3 regions of the Streptomyces sp. 5K101 genome follow, and region 1 is predicted to be linked to each of the others. Evidence: riboswitches for the same ligand, from Rfam matches in the RefSeq annotation. Region 1 holds a riboswitch; each other region holds the start of a gene.
What was found. Region 1 has a riboswitch for cyclic di-AMP ahead of ACLB9X_RS23545 (peptidoglycan DD-metalloendopeptidase family protein). Riboswitches for the same ligand answer to the same signal wherever they lie in the genome.
Positions count from the first base shown of each region.

Region 2: it holds a riboswitch for cyclic di-AMP, as region 1 does, so the genes downstream of both, ACLB9X_RS30395 (M23 family metallopeptidase) here and ACLB9X_RS23545 (peptidoglycan DD-metalloendopeptidase family protein) in region 1, are expected to answer to the same signal.
Region 3: it holds a riboswitch for cyclic di-AMP, as region 1 does, so the genes downstream of both, ACLB9X_RS28920 (transglycosylase family protein) here and ACLB9X_RS23545 (peptidoglycan DD-metalloendopeptidase family protein) in region 1, are expected to answer to the same signal.

Region 1 covers NZ_JBKFFO010000012.1:183,122-186,384, forward strand. Annotated here, with positions in the region: partial or broken gene ACLB9X_RS23535 (ROK family protein) at 21-170, shown strand; gene ACLB9X_RS23540 (SGNH/GDSL hydrolase family protein) at 224-1,015, opposite strand; gene ACLB9X_RS23545 (peptidoglycan DD-metalloendopeptidase family protein) at 1,175-2,080, opposite strand; cyclic di-AMP (ydaO/yuaA leader) riboswitch at 2,085-2,241, opposite strand; one part of gene ACLB9X_RS23550 (IS5 family transposase) at 2,767-3,138, shown strand; one part of gene ACLB9X_RS23550 (IS5 family transposase) at 3,141-3,263, shown strand, end outside.
Region 2 covers NZ_JBKFFO010000025.1:16,805-20,067, forward strand. Annotated here, with positions in the region: gene ACLB9X_RS30390 (PrsW family intramembrane metalloprotease) at 1-529, shown strand, start outside; gene ACLB9X_RS30395 (M23 family metallopeptidase) at 691-1,740, opposite strand; cyclic di-AMP (ydaO/yuaA leader) riboswitch at 1,752-1,908, opposite strand; gene ACLB9X_RS30400 (PP2C family protein-serine/threonine phosphatase) at 2,123-3,263, opposite strand, start outside.
Region 3 covers NZ_JBKFFO010000020.1:60,785-64,047, reverse strand. Annotated here, with positions in the region: gene eno (phosphopyruvate hydratase) at 1-606, opposite strand, end outside; gene ACLB9X_RS28920 (transglycosylase family protein) at 976-1,650, opposite strand; cyclic di-AMP (ydaO/yuaA leader) riboswitch at 1,654-1,827, opposite strand; gene ACLB9X_RS28915 (transglycosylase family protein) at 2,098-3,054, opposite strand; gene ACLB9X_RS28910 (cytochrome P450 family protein) at 3,197-3,263, opposite strand, start outside.

The DNA of each region.
Region 1 (3,263 bases):
GGTCGTTCGCAGGCTGCACCGGGGGCCAGGGCTGCGCGGGCGACATCGGGCACATCCGGGTCGGCCCGCAGGACGTGCCCTGCCGGTGCGGGAACTCCGGCTGTCTGGAGGCGGTCGCGGGCGGCGCGGCGCGGGCAGCGAAGATCCCAGGTGGACCGGCAGCTCGCGGGCTCCACGGCGTGACGCCCGGGGCCGGGCCCCGGGCGTCAGGCGACGGCTCGGCTCAGAGCGGCAGCAGGTCCGGGCGCTTGGCGGCCACGTGGTCGCCCGAGCTCTCGCCCCGCAGTCGCCGGCCGATCCACGGCACCAGGTGCTCGCGCGCCCAGTTGATGTCGTCGCGCCGCACCTCGAAGGCGCCGCGCGGCGGGAGCGGCGGCCAGGGCTGGTCCGGGTCGGCGGGCACGTCGAGACCGAGCACCTGGGCGGCGCGCAGGGCCACGCGGGTGTGCCCCTCGGGCGACAGGTGCAGCCGGTCCGCGTCCCAGGCACGCCGGTCCTGAACGGACTTGAGCGACCACAGATCGAGGACCGGGCAGTCGTGGCGGTCGGCGATGGCCCGCACGTGCGCGGTGTACGTGGCGATCTTTCCGCGCAAGTGACGCAGGACCGGCACGTCCCGGGTGTCGAAGCCGGTGGTCACCATGACGGTGCCGACCGAGCTCCTGAGGTCGGCGACGGCCCGTTCGAACCGCTCGGCCACGTCGTCCGGGTCGCTGCCCGGCCGGATGATGTCGTTGCCTCCCGCGCAGAACGTCACCAGGTCGGGGGCGAGTTCCTTGGCCCTCGGGACCTGTTCGTCGACGATCTGGTCGAGGAGGCGGCCGCGTACGGCGAGATTGGCGTACCGGAAGGTGTGTTCCGGCATCAGGTCGGCGAGCAGCACCGCGAACCGGTCCGCCCACCCGACGTACGTCCCGTCGGGACCGGGGTCTCCCACGCCCTCGGTGAAGCTGTCACCGATCGCCGCGTACGACCCGAATGCGCCCTTGTTCTCTGTTCTCGAATCGTCTGCCACGAGAGCACATCTTTCCTTTACGGATGTGACCTACGCGACCGTAAGGAGGGGTTGACGGCAGGTGATCTTTGCCACCGGTCATGTTTACGCCAAGCCGGAATACGCGGAATCCCTCGCTCCGCCGCCGGACGGTACGAGGGATGCGCGGCTGACTGTGCGTCAGAGGGAGACGCCGTGCTGGCGCAGGTAGGCCAGTGGGTCGATGTCGGAGCCGTACGACGGGCTGGTACGGATCTCGAAGTGCAGGTGCGGACCGGTGGAGTTGCCCGTGGAACCGGACAGGCCGATCTGCTCGCCGCCCGCGACGCTCTGCCCGCTGGAGACGGACAGGGAGGACAGGTGGGCGTACTGCGAGTAGGTGCCGTCGCCGTGCTGGATGACGACCTCGTTGCCGTACGAGCCGCTCCAGCCGGCCGAGACGACGGTGCCCGGGCCGACGGACTTCACGCTCGTGCCGCTGGCGGCGATGAAGTCGACACCGGTGTGGTAGCCACTGGACCACATGGCGCCGGACGCGCGGTACGGCGTGGAGACACCGCCGCCGACGGGCGCGGTCCAGCCGGTGGACGCCGGGGCGGCCTTCTCGGCGGGAGCCTTGGCGGCCGGGGCCTCAGTGCGCGAGGCGTCGCGCGAGGGCCGGGGGGCGGACTCGGAGCGCGGCTCCGGGTCGTTCTTCGCGGTGGACTTCGCGTTGAGGGTCAGCTCGAGGCCGGGGTGGATGAGCGCCGGATCGGCGCCGATGGCACGGCGGTTGTCGTTGTAGAGCTTCTTCCAGCCGCCACGGACGTTCTGCTCGTCGGCGATCTTGGCGAGGTAGTCGCCGGGGACGACGGTGTACGTCTTCGGGGCCTTCTTGGCGGCCGGAGCGGCCGAGATGGGGGCCGCCGAGGCCGGGGCGACCGAGACCGGAGCGGCCTTCTGGGGAGCGGCGGCGGGGGTGGCGGCGTGGGCACCGGTCGCGCCGAGGAGCGGCAGGGCTATGGCGGCACTTCCCGTACTGGCGACGACGAAGCCGCGCGTGAGCGGGTTGGCCTTGGGACGGCGGTGCTTACCCTTTCCGGGCATGGCGCATTCCTCTCCGGCGCCTGCGAGGTGAGCTGTCGGGTTCGGGCTGGAGATGCCCGTCCGCGCATATTGCGCGAATTAACCCCAAGCCGTCCGAATTCTCCGGATACGGCGTACTACCTGGGTCCCCCGCTCCTGCCACACGTGGGTGGGTTCGAAGTCCGGTCGGCGGCAGGATGAGGCGGTCCGTCCGGATTGAGCGTGACCGTAGGCGAGTACACCGGGCGGAACAAGCCGCGAATTTCCCCGAGCTTTCCCGCTCGTGACGTCCGGGCCGCTCCACTCGTCACCCTCCGTGGACGAATGCCGGTCAATTCCCTTGTGGGCCACGGAATTGACATAGGGAAAGCAGATACGTTCCGTCACGAATATGATCCTGCTCACGAGTCGCAGCCCATCCCCCCCGCAGACGGGGCGCGTTAGCCTCAAAGGCCCAATTCGGACAGAAGCACCAAACAATCACTAAGGGTTCACACGGGCACCAAGCGCCGCCCATAACGCCCGGCTTCGTCCCCTGCGGTCGCATGGCCGGCGAAGGGACCCCCTCACCGCCCGATTCCGGTGATCCGGAATTCCAGCCCGTCGACTCCGAGGGAAACACGCCGTGAATGACGGCATTTCCCTTTCCCGCAAAGAGAATCCGACTAGGCAGTGTCCTGTCGATCAGTCGAGTCGTTGATAAGACTGTGGGACATCGGGGTGATCTGACGGATTCCCAGTGGGAGCGGCTTGAGCCGCTTCTGCCGGTGAGTAACGGGCGTTGTGGCAGGTGGCGGGACCATCGGCAGGTGGTCAACGGGGTGCTGTACCGGATCCGGACGGGCGTCCAGTGGCGCGACCTGCCGGAACGTTACGGGCCGTGGAAGACCGTCCATGAGCGGCACCGCCGCTGGTCGGCGGATGGCACATGGGAGCGGCTGCTGCAGCGGGTCCAGGCCGAGGCCGACGCAGCCGGTGTCGTCGACTGGGACGTCTCCGTCGACTCGACCTCCGTCCGCGCTCACCAACACGCAGCCGGCGCCCGCCATGCGCCGCCACCCGTCAAAGGGGGCTCCGCCCAGGCGGTCAGAACCGCTCGGATCTGGGCGAACCTGGTCGACCGGCTGGCGGAGGTGGTGCTGGAGGTGAGGCGCTCGGCCGCTCGCATGGCGGCTTCACCACCAAGCTCCACCTGAGTGCGGAT
Region 2 (3,263 bases), on a different contig from region 1:
GGGTCTGGCCCTCGCGATGGGCATGCACGCCCTGTGGAACGCCTCGGCGTCACTGCTCGGCCCGTGGGGCTTCTACGGGGTGTACGGGGCGTTCATGGTGCCCGCGTTCGGGTTGCTGACCTGGCTGACCATATGGACCCGGCAGCGGGAGCTGCGCACGGTATCCACCGAGCTGCCGGCGTACGCGGCGGCGGGCTGGCTGGCGGCCGCCGAGCCGCAGGCGCTGTCCTCGATGCGCGCGCGCACAATGGCCCGCGACTACGCGCGGCGGACGTACGGTCCGGCCGCGGGCCACGCGGTCTCCGAGTACGAGGCGTTCGCGACGTCGCTGGCCTCCCTCCGCCACCGGGCCCACCGTGGCGCGGCGGGCCCGGACTTCGCGGAGCGCGAGCGGGAGCTGCTGCACCAGCTGTGGCGACGCAGGGACGTCGCCGCGCCGGCGCTCGTGTACGCGGCGCGGGCGACGGGCCGCGCGACCGTACCGCCTCCGCACCGCGACTACGCCGGCTACAACCCGTACCGCCGCTGACTCCGCGGCGCTCGCCTCCGCCGCCCCGCCCGCCGCACACGTCGCCGCACGGCGAGACCCCCGGCACAGCGACGCGCGCCACGGAGATCCACCCCCGGCACAAGAACGCGCGGCACGGGAGAATCCCGTACCGCGCGCGCTCGGCCCTGCCGTCGGTCGGGTCAGACCGTGAGGCCCTTGTCCCGCAGCCAGGCCATCGGGTCGAGGCCCGAGCCGCCCGGGGTGTGGACCTCCATGTGCAGGTGCGGCCCGGTGACGTTGCCGGTCGCGCCGACGCGGCCGATGGTCTCGCCCGTGGCGACCTTCTGGCCCGCGCTCGCGGTCATCGACGACAGGTGGGCGTACCAGACCTCGGTGCCGTCCGCCAGCTCAAGCACGATGCGGTAGCCGTACGAACCCGACCAGCCGGCCGACTTGATCGTGCCGCCGTGCACCGCCTTGACCGGGGTGCCCGTGGGAGCGGCGAAGTCCAGCCCGGTGTGCTGGCCGGAGGACCACATGGAGCCGGACTCGCCGTACGTGGAGGTGATCGTGTACGAGGAGGTGGGCAGCGCATAGCTCGCGGCGAGCCTGGCGAGGCGCTCCGCCTCCTCCTTGGCCCGCGCGGCCTCCTCGGCCTTCCGCTTCTCCTCGGCCGCCTGGGCCTCGGCCTCGCTCTGCTGCTTCGCCGCCGCGGCGGCGGCCTGCTCGGCGGCCAGCTTCTCGGCGGCGGCCTTCGCCTCGGCGTCCGCCTCGGCGCGCTGCTGCTCGACCTGCTGGAGGATGCGGGCGCGCAGGGCCTCGCCCGCGCCGGCCGTCTGCCCGCCGGTGGCCGTCCCGTTGTCGGCGACGGCGGTCATCGAGGTGAGCGGGGCGGCATTCGCCGCGGAACCCTCGGAGCCGGCGTCGTCGGAGATGAGGGAGCCCACGCCCGGAAGGGACGTGGCGTCGGGCAGGTTGTCCGTGATCGAGTCCGGGAGGGAGATGGAGACCGCCGGCTTCTCCTGGGCGGTCGCCATGCCACCGGCGCCGACTGCGGCGATGACGCCGACGCCGAGGACGGTGGAGCTGCGGGCGAGCCCGCCGCGCTGCTTGACGACGCGGTGCCGGCCGCGCACCGGACGGATGGATTCCGCGGTGGGATTCCATTCCTCCCACGTCCGCTCCGCGGCGTCGCCGCCGAAGTGACCGGGCGCGAACGGGGCCTCGGGGGCAGGCATGTTGGACGCCACGAAGGCGTACTCCTTTCCTTCCTTCTCGCCTACCGGGTTAGCTGACGGGTTCGGAGCAGGAAGGTCTCCTACGGGCGTCCTCGGCCGCGGACTGCGCGGCAAGTGATGCCCGATTCACCCCAATTGGTGGTTCCCCGGTTCCCTCACGGGATTCGGCGCGTGCGCACGGTGCCGCCTCTTGCGACGGCTGGGACAACCGCGCTGCGTTATCGAACGTTAATAGAAGCCAGGGCCGGATTCCAAGCTGTTCCGACTGATCGTTGACGACTGCGGCCGGGACTTACCAGGACAGAAGCAGGCGGAATCGGGCGACTTGACAACCCTTCAGATCGGCGCGTCTTCTGATGTTGTGTCAAATGTTATGCACAGTGGCACCTTACGACTACGCACCGTACGGATGTGCGGTAGGCCCTCGCCGCCCCGCGGGCCGCCCATGCGTCCGGGAGGCGCCCTCGGCGGAGACGACCGGCACCGTCCGCCGACGGACCGGCTGCCCCTCGTCCGGCCGGCCGACCGCCAGGAGCGCCATGTCGTCGGTGGCCCCACCGCCCGTGTACCGGCGCACGTCGTCGACCAGCGCGTCGAGCAGCGCGTCGGGACCGGGGAAGACACCGCCCCGGAGCCGTTCACCCGGGTCGTAGAAGACGCCCCTGGCGTCGCGCGCCTCGGACAGGCCGTCCGTGTACAACAGCAGCGTCGAGCCGGCGGGCAGCGGATACTCCTGCGCACGGTCCGGCCACATGCCCAAGTCGCTCATCCCCAGCGGCAGCGCAGCCTCGGACGGCTCCAGCACGTCCAGTCCGCCGTCGGCGTGCAGCACCAGCGGGTCGGGATGCCCGCGATTCACCAGCCGTACGGTGCCGCGCCCCGCGCCGTCGCCGGGCGGGATCTCCCCGAGCACGGCGGTGGCGAACCCCTCGACGGCCTCCACCCCCTCGCGCCGCATGCCCTCGCGCTTCAGTGCCCGCTCCAGCCTCCGCGCCACGCCCTCGAGCGAGGTCTCCTGCTCGGCCGCCTCCCCGAACGCCCCGATCAGCACGGCGACGGCCGCCACCGCCCCCATCCCCTTGCCGCGCACGTCCCCCACGATCAGCCGCACCCCGTGCGGGGTGTCCTGCACCGCGAAGAGGTCGCCGCCGATGAACGCGTCCGCCTGCGCCGCCTCGTACCTCGCCGCGATGTGCAGACCGGCGATCCGGTCCGCGGGCGTGGGCAGCACGGCGCGCTGCGCGGCTTCGGCGATCACCCGCGCCGAGGCGAGCCGCGCGCTGCTGCGCGCCACGACCCCGTTGATGAGCAGCGCGAGGGCCGCCACGGTGAGCACCGTGCTCGTCTCGGTGGCAGCGGTGATCTGAGTGATGGTGGCGTTGTAGGCGTGCAGCACTGTCGTGGCCAGGACGGCGGCGATCCCGGTGAGGAGCGTCACGACCCAGCTGACGATCGGTGCCGCGATGAGTGGGGCCGCGGCGAAGAGCGGGACCGCGGTGAACCGGGCCGGCGTCAGCAGGTCGAAGACGATGCCG
Region 3 (3,263 bases), on a different contig from region 1:
GGTGGACAGGCCCTTGGTCTTCAGCACCTTCTTGAGGGTGTGGTAGACCTCGGTGCCCCAGCGCAGGGCCTCGGAGAAGGACTCCGCACCGATCGGCGCGATCATGAACTCCTGGATGTCCACGTTGGAGTCGGCGTGCGAGCCGCCGTTCAGGATGTTCATCATCGGAACGGGCAGCAGGTGCGCGTTCGGGCCGCCCAGGTAGCGGAAGAGCGGCAGGTCGGACGCCTCGGAGGCGGCGTGCGCGACGGCGAGGGAGACGCCGAGGATGGCGTTGGCGCCGAGCGACGCCTTGTTGTCGGTGGCGTCCAGGTCGAACATCGCCTGGTCGATCAGGCGCTGCTCGGTGGCGTCGTAGCCGACGAGCTCCGGGCCGATCTGCTCGATGACGGCGAGGACGGCCTTCTCGACGCCCTTGCCCTGGTAGCGGTTCTGGTCACCGTCGCGGAGCTCAATGGCCTCGAACGCACCGGTGGAGGCGCCGGACGGAACAGCAGCACGACCCGTGCTGCCGTCGTCGAGGCCAACCTCGACCTCGACCGTGGGGTTGCCTCGGGAGTCCAGGATTTCCCGGGCTACGACGACGTCGATGGACGGCACGAGCATCTCCTTCTGGGATGTGACGCGAGATATGTGCAGAGGTCTGCTTGGCCTTGCGACAAGAGCCTAACCGTCTCGGGGGCAAAGGCCGGCCGATGCCCGCCCCGTGGGACGAAAAAGGGCATGAACGCTGGGCGTGCCGGACAAAAGACCCCCAAGCTACCCGTAGGTAAGGCGCTGCGCGGCACCTCGGCAGGGCTGTGCGGAGCCCTTGGCAAGACCCTGAGGGGCCCTTCGCGAGCCCTTCACGACCGAACCCCGGCCCGGCGCTTACGGGGGAAGCAGCGCCGGACCGGGGTGCTCGGAACCCGTCAGCGCTGAGGCGGCGGACGGTACGGGCCCGGACGGTGCGCGGGCCCGCGGACGGCGGGCGGGTCAGCTCAGGTGGAGCTGCTGGCCCGGGTGGATGACATCGGCGTCCTCGATGATGTCCTTGTTGAGGTCGAACAGCTTCTTCCAGCCGCCCTTGACCTTCTCGGCCTCGGCGATCTTGCCCAGGGTGTCCCCGGGCTTGACCTTGTACTCGCCCTCACCCTTCTTGAAGGTCGCCGCGGTCTTCTGCGGCGCGGGGGCCTCGGCGCGCTCGGAGCGGGTGGTCGGGGCCTCGGCGCGCTTCTCGGCCGGCTCGGCGGCGGGCTGCGCCGGCTCGGCGGAGCCACCGTTGTAGGGGGTGCTGGAGAGGCCCACGCCACAGCTCGGCCAGGCGCCCTTGCCCTGGCCGGCGAGGACCTTCTCGGCTATCGCGATCTGCTGGGACTTGGAGGCCTGGTCGGCGGACGGGGCGTAGGCGGTGCCGCCGTAGGCCGCCCAGGTGGAGGCGGAGAACTGCAGGCCGCCGTAGTAGCCGTTGCCGGTGTTGATGGACCAGTTGCCACCGGACTCGCACTGGGCGACCGCGTCCCACTCGGAGGCGGTGGCGGCGGACGCCGCAGTGGCGCCGAGCATCGGGGCCGCGATGGCGGCACCGGCGACGCCGGCGAGCGTGGCGAGACGAACCGTCCGACGGACAACGGTCGAGCGGCGGTGCGTGGCCTTGCCGGAACGCAGCATGGAGCTTCTCCTCACCGACGCCTGCGAGGTGAGCTGTCGGGTTCGGGCCGGAAGAGTTGCCCGGCCGCGCGTCGTTGCGCGCGGCTCCACCCCAAGCCGTTCACGGCCGTCGTGCTCGACGGCCGGGACCGGCACCTACCTTGGGTCCCCCGCTCCTGCCTTCGGCGCACTGAGCGACGACTGTTCCCCCCGACCGACGGCAGGATTCGGCGTGACGGTCGACGGTGCCCGCGATGGCGAGCGGTTCAGACCGTAAACACACCGCTCCCCGATGTTCAAAGACGAACATCGGGGAGAAATCGCCCGAACCGCCCTTCACTTGGGAGGCGTTTGCGCAGGTCGGGCACGGCTTGGGCGAATTTGCTGGATGCCGCTCGCCAGTTGCAGCAAAGAGACCCTTGTCTCACTTGCGCAGATCGGACAAATGTCGGCGAATTGCCGCCCGAACTATTGGCTGTTCACGCCGAGATCGAGGCTCTGACCGGGGAGGATAAGGTCGGGGTCGGCACCCACGTTCGCCTCGTTCGCCTCATAGAGGGCGCTCCACCCGCCGGGCACCTCGCGCTCGTCGGCGATGGCCCACAGACTGTCTCCCGGCTGGACGGTGTACGTACCGTCGGCCACGCCCTCTGTTGCCCCGTCACGTGCCGACGCGTCACCTCGCGAGGCATGACGACCGCTTTCGCGCTCTTTATCCGTGATGCCCGTTTCGGCGTCGTCGGGGGCGGGCTCGCCGCGGTGCCTGCCGGTGCCGGTCGTGGGGTCGGTCGCCTCGACGCCGTCCGAACCGGCCGACGGCGACACGTCGCCGTCCGCGGGCGTGGGCGCCGTGGACGCGTCCGGGGCGGCGGGGTCCTGCGAGGCGTCCGGCTCGGCCGGGGCCTCGGCGGCCGTGTCACCGGAGCCGGCCGGCGCGCTCGCGTCAGGGGTGGCTTCGGGCGTCATGCCGGGGACGGTGACGGCACCCGCCCCCGGGCTCGCGTCCGGCAGGGGCAGGAGGTCACCGGGGTCGACGCCGGTCGAGGCGTCGTCGTTGGTCAGGCCCGCGATCGGGGCGCACGCCTGCCAGGCGTCCGGCCCCTGCGCGTCCAGCACCTTCTCCGCGACCGCGATCTGCTGCGAACGGCTCGCCAGGTCGGCGCTCGGCGCGTACGCCGTGCCGCCGAACTCCTCCCACGTCTGCTGCGAGAGCTGCAGCCCGCCGTAGAAGCCGTTGCCGAGGTCGGCGCTCCACATGCCGCCGCTCTCGCATTCGGCGACGCGGTCCCAGGTGGCCGCGTCGGCCGCGGAGGCGGAGCCCGCGCCGAGCAGGGGGATCGCGATGGCGGATCCGGTCACCCCTGCCGCGACGACGATGGCCGGAGCCTGACGGGGGCGGCGGTGACGTCCGTTCCCGGAGCGCATGCGGTGTGCCTTTCGCGTGACTACTGGGGACTGTGCGGCCTGCTGATGCCTGCCGAGTCGACGGTGAACGTAGCCGCAATCGAACGTGAGTCACAAGTCGATGCAGCGCAGATCACGTAAAAGTCACAGAATTGACGTTGCGTCAGCTCTTGGTGAGGGTGAACTCAACGGGCAGAGTGCGCAATCCGCGCATGATGAGTCCCCCACGC